Regions from separate parts of the Prochlorococcus sp. MIT 1327 genome, predicted to be linked through region 2. Evidence: predicted binding sites of a transcription regulator. Region 2 holds the regulator's gene; each other region holds the start of a gene.

Region 1 (4,199 bases), 450 kb from region 2:
AGACAGTGCCGGCGGCAAAGGAACCGGGTTCAAGTGGAAAACGCTGTAGCAGTGGATCAGCTTGAAATTTGTCGAGGTTGGTATTTGATAGCCCCACCAAAATGATGTTCTGGTCTTCAGTAAGACGAATTTCACCACTGCCATAGTTAAGACTGGCGCTAGCAAGATCCTGAAGATCTTCTGCGCGTAATCGTCCAACGGGTACATGCATGCCGGCGTAGTGAAGCCCTGTTTGTTTCTGAGGGTGGATTCCGTAAAAAGAGCGAGGCTTGTCGTCAAATACAGAACCGGGATCAGGAGTTAGCGGTCCAAATTTTTCCGCCACCATGGTGCGAAACGCTTCGATGCCCACGCTGTCGAGGTACATGCGAAACCTGCCCTTAGGGCGATTGTTACGCTCACCGTTATCTCGCCATAGCGTTAGAATAGTGCCGGTGAGCCGACAGATTTCATTGGGTTTAACCCAGGCATTTAAAGGCAGCGCATAGTCATTCATCTGCGAGGAGAGGATCCCTCCGAGCCAGACGCCGAAACCCATCACCCCATCGTGTTCCACTGGATGGAAGATGATGTCGTTATGGAGCAGGAAATTATCGCGGGCCCCTGCAACTGCCGTATTCCATTTGCGGGGCAGGTTGGAGAATTCATGATTTCCTTTTCCTTGATTCGTGAGGAAATTTTGTAGTTCAGTTGTGTAAGGGCGAGTATCAACAATTTCAAGAGGGTCAATCCCAGCCAGTGGATTTCCTGTGACATTGCGTGGGTTATCAAAACCTGATTGGATTGTGTTGAGACCTGCCTCTTCAAGACGTCTGAGGATTTCGGGAAGATCACTCAGTAAAACACCACGAAGTTGTAGGTTTTGGCGTGTTGTGATGTCGCAACTGCCGTCTTCTCCGTAGCGACCCACAATTGAGGCCACTACTTTTATTTGGTGGCTATTGAGAACACCATTTGGTATCCTTAGCCGTAGCATGAACTTGCCAGGAGTTTTGGGTCGCCAGAACATTCCATACCATTTCAGGCGCAGTTCGAGGTCTGTTTTATCGACCTGTTCCCAACCAACCTGAGCAAAGGTTTCAAGTTCATCACCAACATCTAAGCCATCTTTAAAAGCTTTGTTTTGCTCAATTTTGTTGAGCTTCTTTCCTTGGAGAAATTGTTTAGCAGGAGAGCTAATAACCATGACATTTTGTTGAAATTAAACTTGAAAAGAAGTGATCATGTTTTTTTAAACTTTATTCGCTTATTCGATGCCCATGGTTTTTAGACTCTGCCATTATTGAAGTAAGGGTAAGTTGCGAATGGAGTCATTAAGCCTGATGGAAGAGGGCATTGGCGGTATCAGATTGAACAAAACTGAGCATTTGTGTGAAATTCAAGATTTGGTGTCTTTGTATACATTCTGAGCCCGGCTGATGTTGGCTGAGCTAGGGGTGTTAAGGAGTCAGGCCACGCTGCGAATGGAGTCATTAAGCCTGATGGAAGAGGGTATTGGCGGTATCAGATTGAACAAAACTGAGCATTTGTGTGAAATTCAAGATTTGGTGTCTTTGTATACATTCTGAACCCGGCTGATTTGACCGAGCCAGGGGTGTTGAGGATTCAGGTCACGCTGCCAATGGAGTCATTAAGCCTGATGGAAGAGGGTATTGGTGGTATCAGATTGAACAAAACTGAGCATTTGTGTGAAATTCAAAATTTGGTGTTTATCGATACATCTAGGTGCACAAGTTTCTTTCTTTATGGTTGCTGTGTATAAATTTTAAGTGATTTCAGTATTGGCGGCCTATCTCTCCCAACCAGCGGATTGTGCCTTGTCTGAGCATTTTCCACACACGGTTCATGGCAGCTAAATCCCTTTCGAAGTCACTGTTAAAGCGTTTTGAGCGGGTTGCACCCTGTCTGCCTTGGCGACCACTCGTCCTCAACCGAGTTTGCGACTGTGTTCGATAGCGACGGGATGCCATGGTTGCAGTCGACTATTAAGACTGGCATGACTTCACCAGTTTCGGATGTCTTAGATCCGTGGCCGTTGTTACGAAAGCATGAGGAGGATGGTTGTAAGCGTGCTTTGCGTTTGATCGTGCATGGCCGTGCTGGTGGGTATGTTCCTTCTTGTGTGCGTTCTTTTGCTCTGCAGGTCGCGCAACGTCGAGGCACACCTGTGCTGGTAGAGGCCTTAACGGCTACTGATCGCCATGAGCAGAGTGCAGATCCTATTTGGCTGGTTCCTTTGTTGTTGCTGCCTGGTTCTCATGTTCGAGAGGATGTGCCGTTGATTCGTCAGCGACTTCAGCAACAGGGTGTGAACACCAGGTTGGTGCCTTTCTTGGGTGCCTGGCCCTCTTGGTGGCGATTGTTACAGGAGTGGGTGCAGCGTCAGGATTGTCGTGATGGCTCTCTTGTTTTGGTTCACCATCCCCTTCGCCAGGGTGTTGCTCATCGCTATTTAAGTTTGCTGCAGCAGCGGCTGGCGTTGCCCATGCTTTCCTGGGACGATTGGCATGCTGATGTCGCTTCAGCGAAGGAGGCATCCACGCCTCTTTTTCTTGCCTTGGCGCCAATCCAGATTACGCAGACGCTGCGCGATTCTGGGGTGATGACTTCCCTACTTGAGATTGAGTTATTTCGATTGGGTTTGATTGATTTGCTGGCTGCATTGCCATGAGCTCTTTGGACTTTGGCACTGTGTATTTGGTGGGTGCAGGCCCTGGTGATCCTGATTTGCTCACACTGAAGGCTTATCGTCTGCTTCGCCAGTGCGGAGCCTTGGTTCACGATGCTCTGGTGCCTAAGGAAGTACTCGAGTTAGTGCCCGAGTCTTGTGAACGGCATTTTGTTGGTAAACGTCGAGAACGTCATTGGGTTCCACAGTCCAAGACAAATGAGTTGCTTGTTGAATTGGCTCAGAGTCATTCCTGTGTAGTACGCCTAAAAGGTGGTGATCCTTTTTTGTTTGGGCGGGGTGGTGAGGAGGCCGCCTATTTGCAGAGTCATGGGGTATCGGTGGAGGTGGTCCCTGGGATTACAGCGGGGATGGCTGCGCCGGCCTATGTGGGTATTCCTCTGACCCATCGTTGTGGTGGTAGTTCTGTCACCTTTGTGACAGGTCACGAGAAGATCGACAAACAGCGCCCTTCTGTGAATTGGAAGGATCTTGCTAGCGCAAGTGACAGCCTGGTGATTTATATGGGTTTGCATAACCTTGCTTATATCGTCGAAGAGTTGATTGCCGGTGGACTCGATCCAGCTACGTCCGCAGCAATCATTCAACAGGGCACTGTCGTAGGTCAGCGCTACCTCAAAGCTCCCTTGGAACAGTTGGTTCAAAGGGTGCAGAGCGAAGGGTTTGCAGCGCCGTCGATTGTGATTGTGGGTGCAGTAGTTGATGAACAGGTTGCAGAGTGTGCTCCTCAGCCGGCTGAGGTTGTGATGCCGATCAAGTCTTGATCTATTACTTAGCAACCTAAAGGTAGATGTTGAATTTAGCGTTTAAAGTAGAAGATATCGCTGGGCCATTGGTAGTTCTTCTGCGGGGTCGCATGTGAGTAAATCGCCGTCGGCGAACACCTCGTAAGTTTGTGGATCTACCTCTACTTTTGGTAGTGAATTGTTGTTGTGCATTTCTGCTTTGCCGATCGTGCGGGTGTTCAGAACGGGAATGCAGGCACGTTGCAGCCCCAGCTTGTTGGGAAGATCTGTTTCGATGGCCGCTTGGCTCAGGAAGGTGAGGCAGCTGGGGGCAAGGGCTTTGCCGAATGCTGCAAACATTGGTCTGCCATGGACTGGTCCAGGTGTTGGAATCGAGGCATTAGCATCGCCCATTTGCGCCCAGATGATTGACCCGCCCTTGATGACAAGTTCTGGCCGCACGCCGAAGAAACCTGGCTTCCAGAGCACCAAGTCTGCCAGTTTGCCTACCTCTACTGAGCCAACATGGTTGTCAATGCCGTGGGCAATGGCGGGGTTGATCGTTACCTTGGCGATGTAGCGCTTTAGGCGGTTGTTGTCGTTACGAGTGCCACGTGGATTGGCAGCATCTTCTGGCAGAGAGCCTCTCTGAACTTTCATCTTGTGAGCGGTCTGGAATGTTCTGGTAATCACCTCTCCGACTCGTCCCATCGCTTGGGAATCACTGGCAATGATGCTGAAGGCACCGAGGTCGTGGAGAATATCTTCCGCGGCGATCGTTTCAC
Region 2 (4,199 bases):
TGCCATCAGGATCGATGGCATGACTGAGCCAGTCAAGATGACATCCATCGACCCGGGGCGCTGTTCCAGAGTTGATAACACATCAGCTTCATCGAGATAACCAAGAGCAATCGCCAGACCAACCTCATCCAACACCATTTGATCCAAATCACTCGCCAAGATGCGATCCCGACATTCATGCCAAATGGCCTCCACGGCCTCAGGCGCGCTGGAGTCAAGGGCAAGCGTTGAAGCAGGCTCAGATAGACAGCCAGGAACCGCCGGGCGCAGCCACTCAAGTCGCCCACATAGGCGCACACGCCCATCTGGGCCTTGGTCTACTCCTCCCTTGAGGAACTGAGCCACCAACACACGACTTCCCAGCCCAGCCGCTCTTAACGCCTGACTCAAGACAACAGAAAAACTGCCTCGATAGGGGGCTGTATAAACCTGAAGCTGCCCTTCAGGAGCTACCAGATGCAGCAAACGCCTATCAGCAACTACTGCCAAAGACCGACTCCCATCACTCTCCTGCGAGCGATGGTCCGTCATGCACGGATCCACGGAGCGATGACTAGGGCTCAGGCTGGCAGTCATAAAAGTCTCAATCGCCCCGACAAAACCAGCAGAAATCAAATGTAGCGGTGGGAAGCTGCTTAACAAGGCTCTTGACACTATCCATGGTGTAAAAGCACCTGTTTCTGCCAGGCTCAGTTCATCTCAACCACCAACAGCACGATGCTCACATCCCCCCAGCCACGTGCTGACGGCCGCCTTGCTGACGTGATGCGGCCCCTTCAGATCACATGGGATCCAATGGGCTTTGCCCTCAGTTCGTTAATCATCCGCACTGGTCGCACCGCAGTGCTCTGCAGTGTTTGCGTTGAAGAAGGTGTACCCCGCTGGCGCAAAGGCCAAGGCAAAGGCTGGCTCAGCGCCGAGTACCGCCTTCTGCCTGGGTCTACACCGCAAAGACAGAACCGTGAACTGCTCAAGCTTTCCGGACGCACTCAAGAAATTCAACGCCTCATTGGCCGCAGCCTGCGCGCCGTGATCGACATGGCCGCTCTTGGGGAAACCACCCTGCGAATTGATTGTGACGTCATTCAGGCCGATGCCGGCACACGTACAGCCTCCATCACCGGCGCTTGGATTGCCTTAAAACGAGGCTGCGATCGCTTGCTAGAACAAGGGCTGCTCACGCATCAACCCGTCATCGAGCAAGTTGCTGCAGTATCCGTTGGTTTAGTGGAGAGTTATCCCCTTCTCGACCTCGACTACAGCGAAGACTCCAGGGCTGATGTGGATCTAAACGTGGTAATGGGCTCCAATGGGCACCTATTGGAGCTGCAGGGCACCGCTGAAGGGGCTCCATTCAGCAGGAATCAACTCAACGACTTGCTGAATCTGGCAGAACCCGGCCTGCAACATCTACAAGCCTTCCAACGTTCGGCATTAATGCAAGAAGACTAAAAACCGTCACCATTGCTACATGGTGGTGGAGGTCCACTCCCTAACTTCATATTTCTGCCGTTTGCTGCGCAGCCATGGCCGGCGTCATCCGCGGCTTCAGCCGTTACGCCCAGCAACCCTATGTTCAAGGGTCAGGAAGTATGGCCAACTCGCCTGCTCCACCCCAGAAAACCCTGCTGGAAGTCATCCGTGAACTGGATGGCGCCAGCAACGAAATGGTGGAGCGCTCCAAAACCATCTTCTTTCCTGGCGATCCTGCCGAAAAGGTTTATCTCATTCGACGCGGCGCCGTTCGGCTATCTCGGGTCTATGAATCTGGTGAAGAGATCACCGTGGCATTGCTGCGTGAAAACAGCCTATTTGGAGTGCTCTCTCTACTCACAGGCCATCGCTCGGACCGTTTTTATCACTCCGTAGCCTTCACCCGAGTGGAAATGATCACAGCGCCAGCCACCTCAGTTCGCCAAGCGATCGAAAACGACACCAGCGTGGGGTTACTTCTGCTGCAGGGTCTCTCAAGTCGGATCTTGCAAACCGAGACCATGATCGAGACCCTCACTCACCGCGACATGTCATCAAGGCTTGTGAGTTTCCTGCTAGTCCTCTGCCGGGATTTCGGGGTTCCAGGGGAACAAGGAATCACCATTGACCTACGCCTCTCACATCAGTCCATCGCTGAAGCAATCGGCTCGACTCGCGTCACCATTACTCGCCTGTTGGGAGACCTGCGCAATTCAGGTCTAGTGCAAATCGATCGCAAGAAAATCACCGTTCTTGATCCGATTGCCCTTGCTAAAAAATTCAACTGATCCCCGTCCCAGTCCAGGATGGTGAAACGGGTTGACACTATTCCTGATCCCACCCGCCCATTTTCGTGACCGGCTGGCTGCTGATCCTCTCCCTACTCGTCCTCGGTGGTGTGCTCTCCACCCTCGGCGATCGACTTGGCAGCCGTGTAGGCAAAGCAAGGCTGAGCCTGTTCAATCTCAGACCGCGAAGGACAGCCGTCTTCATCACCGTTCTCACTGGCAGCCTGATTAGCGCCCTGTCCCTAGGACTGATGCTGCTGGTCAGTCGACAACTGCGAGTAGGACTTTTTGAACTGGATGACCTTCAGGCCAAACTCCAACAAAGTCGTGATGCCCTCAATTCAAGTCGGTCGGCCCAGTTCAATGCCGAGCTTGATCTCAAGCAGGCCAGGTCGGACAGCAATCAGGTTCAGAATGAACTGAAGGAAGCCAAAAAGCGAGCTACTGCCCTTCGCAACGAACTCGCACCACTACAAAAACAAAGGCAACAGCTCGAGGCGGAACGAGCTCGTCTCAGTCGCGACATTTCCAAAAAAGATGCCGACATCCGCCGAACGGAAGTTGAACTAGCCAATGTTCGCAGCAGGATTAGCGCGGCTGAAAAAGAACTGAAGCAGCTCGAGACCAACCTCATTGCCTTACGTCGAGGGGATGTTGTGCTGAGCAGTGGGCAGCAACTTGCTGCAGCCACCCTGCGGCTCGATAACCCCAGCCAGGCGAAAGCCGTCATCGACCGCCTACTTCAGGAAGCAAACCTGGAGGCTTTTCGACGCGTACGTCCCGGTGAAGAAGCCAATCGACAGATCCTGCTCGTGCCACGCACCGATATCAACCGCATCGAACAGATCATCCGAAAGCCAGGCACCTGGGTGGTCTATGTGCGCTCTGCCGCAAACGTGTTGCGTGGTGAGAACGTGGTATATGCCTTCCCGGATGCTCGCCCAAATATCAACATCGTCCGACAAGGCGAAGTTCTCGCACGAACGACTCTTGACCAAAACGAGAAGAGCAGCGAAACCGTGCGCAACCGACTTAGCCTCCTGCTTGCATCAACTCTGGCAGAGGTAAAAAGACGCGGATCCCTCAGTTCAGGACTGCAGTTCGATGGCAGTGAGATGAACCGGCTCGGCAAGGCATTACTGAACCGTTCTCAAGAGCGGATTGAGCTAGAAGCCGTGGCACTCCGCAACAGCGATACAGCCGATCCAGTAGCAGTTGTCCTGCAGCCCGTGGGTGGTCCTTGGACAAAGATTCCCGAAGACAAACCATGACAAAGCTTGTGGCCATAGATCCTGGTCGCAATAAATGTGGATTAGTTCTTGCCGATACAGCAACAAGTGCTGTGCTGGAGGGGAAAGTGGTGGCCGCAGCCGCTGTGCTCGACCTCATCATGCATTGGCAAAACCAAGCACCCTTAGAAGGCATCTTGATCGGCAACGGCACCAGCAGTGAATACTGGCAAAACCTTCTACTGCACATTGCCCCCTTGCATGTGGTCGAAGAACGTGGGAGCACACTGCGCGCCCGCCATCGCTATTGGGAGCTATGGCCCCCAAGCAACTGGCGCCGCTGGCTACCCCGAGGAATGATCCTGCCTCCCCATCATCTGGACGCCATAGCCGCAATGGTGTTGCTTGAAGACCACCTCGGGCAACAACTCCTTTGGCCCGGACCACCCAACTTCAGAATCGGGCCCTAACAGTGAACATATAATCCCCACCAGGCTCAAGGCGGTAGTCAGCCTTAACGAGGAATCGCAGTAAAGCATCCTCAATCAGTGCTCGCCCAAGAGAGGGTTCCACTTTCAGTTCACCCCGATCGAAAGCCCAGCTGAACTGCCACTGAAACCCCCCAGCGGAAACCTCCCCATCCAAGCGTTGGTCGGCAAAGCTTTGGCGGTGTACACAGAGGCGAGCCGTGGTGACAGGCAAATGACTC
Region 3 (4,199 bases), 450 kb from region 2:
CAATGGAAAACTGCGCACAAACTGCTGCAGAATCAGGCTAACGCCCCATGTCGCCAACAATGTCTCCAACGGGTTGCCGTAGAGACGACGAATCACGGTGCGTTCTAGCAAGATACCAACCACACCACTAACGATGAATGCCAGAGGAATCGCCACCAACACATAAGCGTTGTAGAAAGGCTGCAGAGCAGGCAGCTTGAAGATCAGCTGTACCACATAAGTGGTGTAGGCCCCGAGCATGATCAACTCGCCATGGGCGAGGTTAATGACACCCATCAGGCCGAAGACTATCGCCAGTCCGAGGGCAGCAACCAGCAGCACCGAGCCGATGGCCACACCATTGAAAAGACTTTCAAGAAGCAGTTGCACGGGCGAAGATCAGAGACCAGAAAAACGACGAAAGGAGGAGCCCGTTTCCGGACTCCTCCCAAACAATGCCAAAGCGGAAAAACGCCTTGGCGAGGCAATCAAAGCTTGTACTTCTCGCCTTTGTTGGCATCAGTCCAGTCGCAAGCATAGCCCTTAGAACTGGGCTCGAACTGGTTCCAAGCCTGTGGAGCCACAGGGCCATCGGTCTCTTCGAGAATCTCGAACTGACCATCTTTGGTGATCTTGCCGATACGTACGGTCTGGGACAGGTGATGGTTTGGCATCACTTTCACAGGACCCTGAGGCGCATCAAACTCAATTCCGATCAAAGCTTCACGAACCTTGTCGTCATCAAAGCTATTGGCCTTCTCGACCGCAGCTTTCCACAGATACACCATGTTGTAAGCCGACTCCTGAGGGTCAGCAACCTGACGATCATTGCCATATTTGGCCTTGAAGTCAGATGCAAACTTCTTCGAAGCAGGCGTATCAATCGACATCATGTAATTCCAAGCCCCATAGTGTCCCTCAAGAAACTCAGGCCCGATCGTGCTGATCTCTTCTTCCGCGATGGAATAGCTCATCACGTAGTAGCCATTTTCAGGAGTAAGTCCGGCATCCTGAATCTGCTTAAAGAAAGCAACGTTCTGGTCACCATTAAGGGTGTTGATGATCACACCACCATCAGGTAATGCCTTCTTGATCTTGGCAATGATCGGCGCCACTTCAGTGTTGCCGAGGGGCAAATAATCCTCTCCAACCACTTTGCCACCTAGAGCTTTGACCTGCTCCTTAGTGATGGTATTGGAGGTGCGAGGGAAAACGTAATCAGAACCTACAAGGAAGAAGGGCTTGCCAGCAGCGGGCGACTTCTCGAACATGAACTTGGTTGCAGGCTCCGACTGCTGATTCGGAGTCGCACCTGTGTAGAAGATGTTATTGGAACACTCCTGGCCTTCGTACTGAATCGGGTAATAGAGGAATGCATTCTTCGATTCGTAAACCGGCAGCATCGCCTTACGGCTTGCGGAAGTCCAACCACCAAAGACAACAGGAACACTATCTTGATCGATCAACTTCTTGGACTTCTCAGCGAAGGTTGGCCAATCAGAAGCGCCATCTTCAACGATGTAGTCGATCTTGTATTTCTTGCCATCAACTTCAACACCACCGGCAGCGTTGATCTCTTCAATCGCCATTTTCTCTGTGTCCACAAGGGTGGACTCCGAGATGGCCATGGTGCCACTTAAGGAATGGAGGATACCAACCGTGACCGTGTCGTCGAAATCGGTATTAGCGGTTTTATCACTACCACCACCGCAAGCCGTAATGCTGACACCAACGGCGGTTGCGGCGAAGCCAGCCACAAGGCGCTTTGAGAATGAAACGTTCATTGAAACCGTAGATAGGCAGAATATGGAGCACGCCTATTCGGGCGGCCTGGGGAACGTAAAGATCAGCCAGGCATGATTCTGTAGTGAATGATACAAAGCCCTTTGCGCTGATCATTGCTAAGGGCGATTTGGTAGCTGTTGCAACAAAAATTGCAGCACGCTCTCCAAGCCATCGCCGCTCCGCAAGTTGGTGAAGCACCAAGGGCGCTCTCCCCGCATCCGCGTCGTATCGCGCTTCATCACTTCCAAATCGGCCCCGACATGGACAGCGAGATCAATCTTGTTGATCACCAATAAATCCGAGCGTGTAATCCCAGGGCCACCCTTGCGAGGGATCTTGTCGCCAGCCGCCACATCAATCACATAGATGCAAAGGTCCACCAATTCTGGACTAAAGCTGGCGGCAAGATTATCGCCACCACTCTCAACAAGCACAACATCAAGATCTGGAAAATTTCGCTCCAGATCTTCTACGGCCGCGCGATTAATCGAACAATCCTCACGAATAGCAGTATGAGGACAACCGCCTGTTTCCACTCCGCGAATACGCTCTGGCTCAAGAGCTCCAACACGCGTCAAGAACTCTGCATCTTCCTGGGTATAGATGTCATTGGTGACAACTGCCAATTGCAACTGATCTCGTAGACGGCGACACATTGCCTCCACTAGTGCTGTCTTACCCGAACCCACCGGGCCAGCCACACCTAAACGCAGTTTGCTACTCATCAGCTCCGGAATAATCGGGAATACAGCTCAGCATGGGAGAGCTGTGCAATAGCAGAACCCACTCCTCCGCACCAAAGCTGCTTTGGATCCACATCAAGCAAGCTACGGGCCTGCATTTCAATCAGCGGCTGAAGCTGACGCTGCAACCGTTGTGCCTCAGTTGGCCCAAGCGGAACAAGACGCACGGCCGCACTGAGCTGATTAGCCACCCAGCCAAACAAGTAACCCTGCACAACCTCCAAAGGCGTTATCTCCCAAGACAAACCAGCCCAAGCCCACGCCACTGGCCAACCAAAATCCACTCCTCCATCAGGGAGAGGATGACCCAGGTCAGCTAATAACTGCAAAAGAGAGCGGCCCATCTGCTGTTGCTGCGCTCTTACTTCAGCCGCATCTCGCAGTGCAATCAACCATTGAGCCCAATCGCGCACGTCAGTGCCATGGTCAACTTTGCCCTGCTCAGCACTCACCTGCCATTGGCTGAGGGAATGACGCAGCGGGCGCAAAGCAGCAGCTTCGATCATGACCTGCCCGCGACTTAGCTCCGCCTCCAACCAACTTGCCAAAGTTGCTCGATCCTGAAGCTGATCTCGCTGCACCAGCAGTTCCAAACCCTCCGAATAACTGAACGCACCCACCGGCAAAGCCGGGCTAACAAGCTGAAGCAAAGCGAGACTGCTCATCACTGATGACGTTGTTGCTGCCCATCAATGGGCTGGTGATCATGGCTATGGACGCCTTGATAGGCCCCAGGCTCCGGATAAAATGGCTCCATCAGAGACTCCAAAGCCAAGCCACGCACCCGCAGCAGATCGGCTAAGACAGGATCATCTAGCAAACGCAGCTGCTGCGTGCGTAGCTCTAGTGCCACGTGACGATTACCCAAGTGATAAGCCGCCTCAAGCAGAGCCAGTTCTGAAGGAGCCCTAACCACCAACAGTTTCTCAGGAGCAGCGACCACCCTCACCAAAACAGGCCCTTCCGCCGCAGCCAAACTTTCTCCAGGCTGCAATGGGCCCTGCCGCGGCAATTGCAATAAGACGGACTGACCACAAGCCGTGCATCGCAGCCCTCGCAAACGTGTGCGTTCTTCAGCAGTGAGAGGCAATTCCATACAAGCCTCAACCCCAACAGCATCAAGCCTGCGGGTGAGCACCGGAACAGTATCGAGAGAAGGAAAATCGACCAAGCTCATGACCATAAGCCTGCCAAACGGCAACTGCTCCATCCGTGAGTGTTGCTAAAGAGTTAAACCGTGCTCGATCACAGCGTGCTCCGATGACTGGCGATAGACCCTGGCACGGCCAATGTTCCTTGCAACTGATCAGCAAAACTGCGACAGACGATCTTCAATCCCAGCTCACCGTGCATCAGAGCCAATGCACGGCTCCATTCAAGATTCAGCGTGCCAATCTTGATCACGACGGCCGCTGTCAACTGCCCTTACTTCACACCGCAGGGGGTTTGGTCGGAGGAGATCAGCTCAGTGTGAATGTCAAAGCTGGAGCAGACAGCCGCGGCCTGGTCACGAGTGTGGCTGCCCAGAAGGTCTATGGCTCCGTAGGCCGCTCCAAACAACACCCCAAAGGCCGATGGGCAAGTCAAGAGTGTCACTTCGAACTAGAAACCAATGCTGATCTGGAATGGTTACCCCAAGAGCTCGTGGTTTTTCAAGGAGGCCTCTACAAGCAACGGATGCAAGTCGAACTG

The links. Region 2 encodes NtcA, which controls nitrogen genes in cyanobacteria. Its sites were predicted from a motif close to GTANCNNNNGNTAC; they were not measured.
Region 1: SIB80_RS01235 (CbiX/SirB N-terminal domain-containing protein) is a predicted target of NtcA. The motif match lies at 1,706-1,719, and genes of this name have one in related genera.
Region 3: urtA (urea ABC transporter substrate-binding protein) is a predicted target of NtcA. The motif match lies at 1,844-1,857, and genes of this name have one in related genera.

Annotation. Positions count from the first base shown of each region.
Region 1 covers NZ_CP138972.1:267,938-272,136, forward strand. The annotation lists gene SIB80_RS01230 (ferredoxin--nitrite reductase) at 1-1,186, opposite strand, end outside; gene SIB80_RS01235 (CbiX/SirB N-terminal domain-containing protein) at 1,886-2,671, shown strand; gene cobA (uroporphyrinogen-III C-methyltransferase) at 2,668-3,453, shown strand; gene ureC (urease subunit alpha) at 3,496-4,199, opposite strand, start outside.
Region 2 covers NZ_CP138972.1:720,981-725,179, reverse strand. The annotation lists gene SIB80_RS03475 (cob(I)yrinic acid a,c-diamide adenosyltransferase) at 1-576, opposite strand, end outside; gene rph (ribonuclease PH) at 718-1,452, shown strand; gene ntcA (global nitrogen regulator NtcA) at 1,527-2,261, shown strand; gene SIB80_RS03460 (DUF3084 domain-containing protein) at 2,327-3,532, shown strand; gene SIB80_RS03455 (resolvase) at 3,529-3,960, shown strand; gene SIB80_RS03450 (DUF3146 family protein) at 3,944-4,199, opposite strand, start outside.
Region 3 covers NZ_CP138972.1:274,370-278,568, reverse strand. The annotation lists gene SIB80_RS01285 (ABC transporter permease subunit) at 1-369, opposite strand, end outside; gene urtA (urea ABC transporter substrate-binding protein) at 468-1,763, opposite strand; gene ureG (urease accessory protein UreG) at 1,881-2,489, opposite strand; gene SIB80_RS01270 (urease accessory protein UreF) at 2,489-3,172, opposite strand; gene ureE (urease accessory protein UreE) at 3,172-3,684, opposite strand; gene SIB80_RS01260 (urease accessory protein UreD) at 3,768-4,199, shown strand, end outside.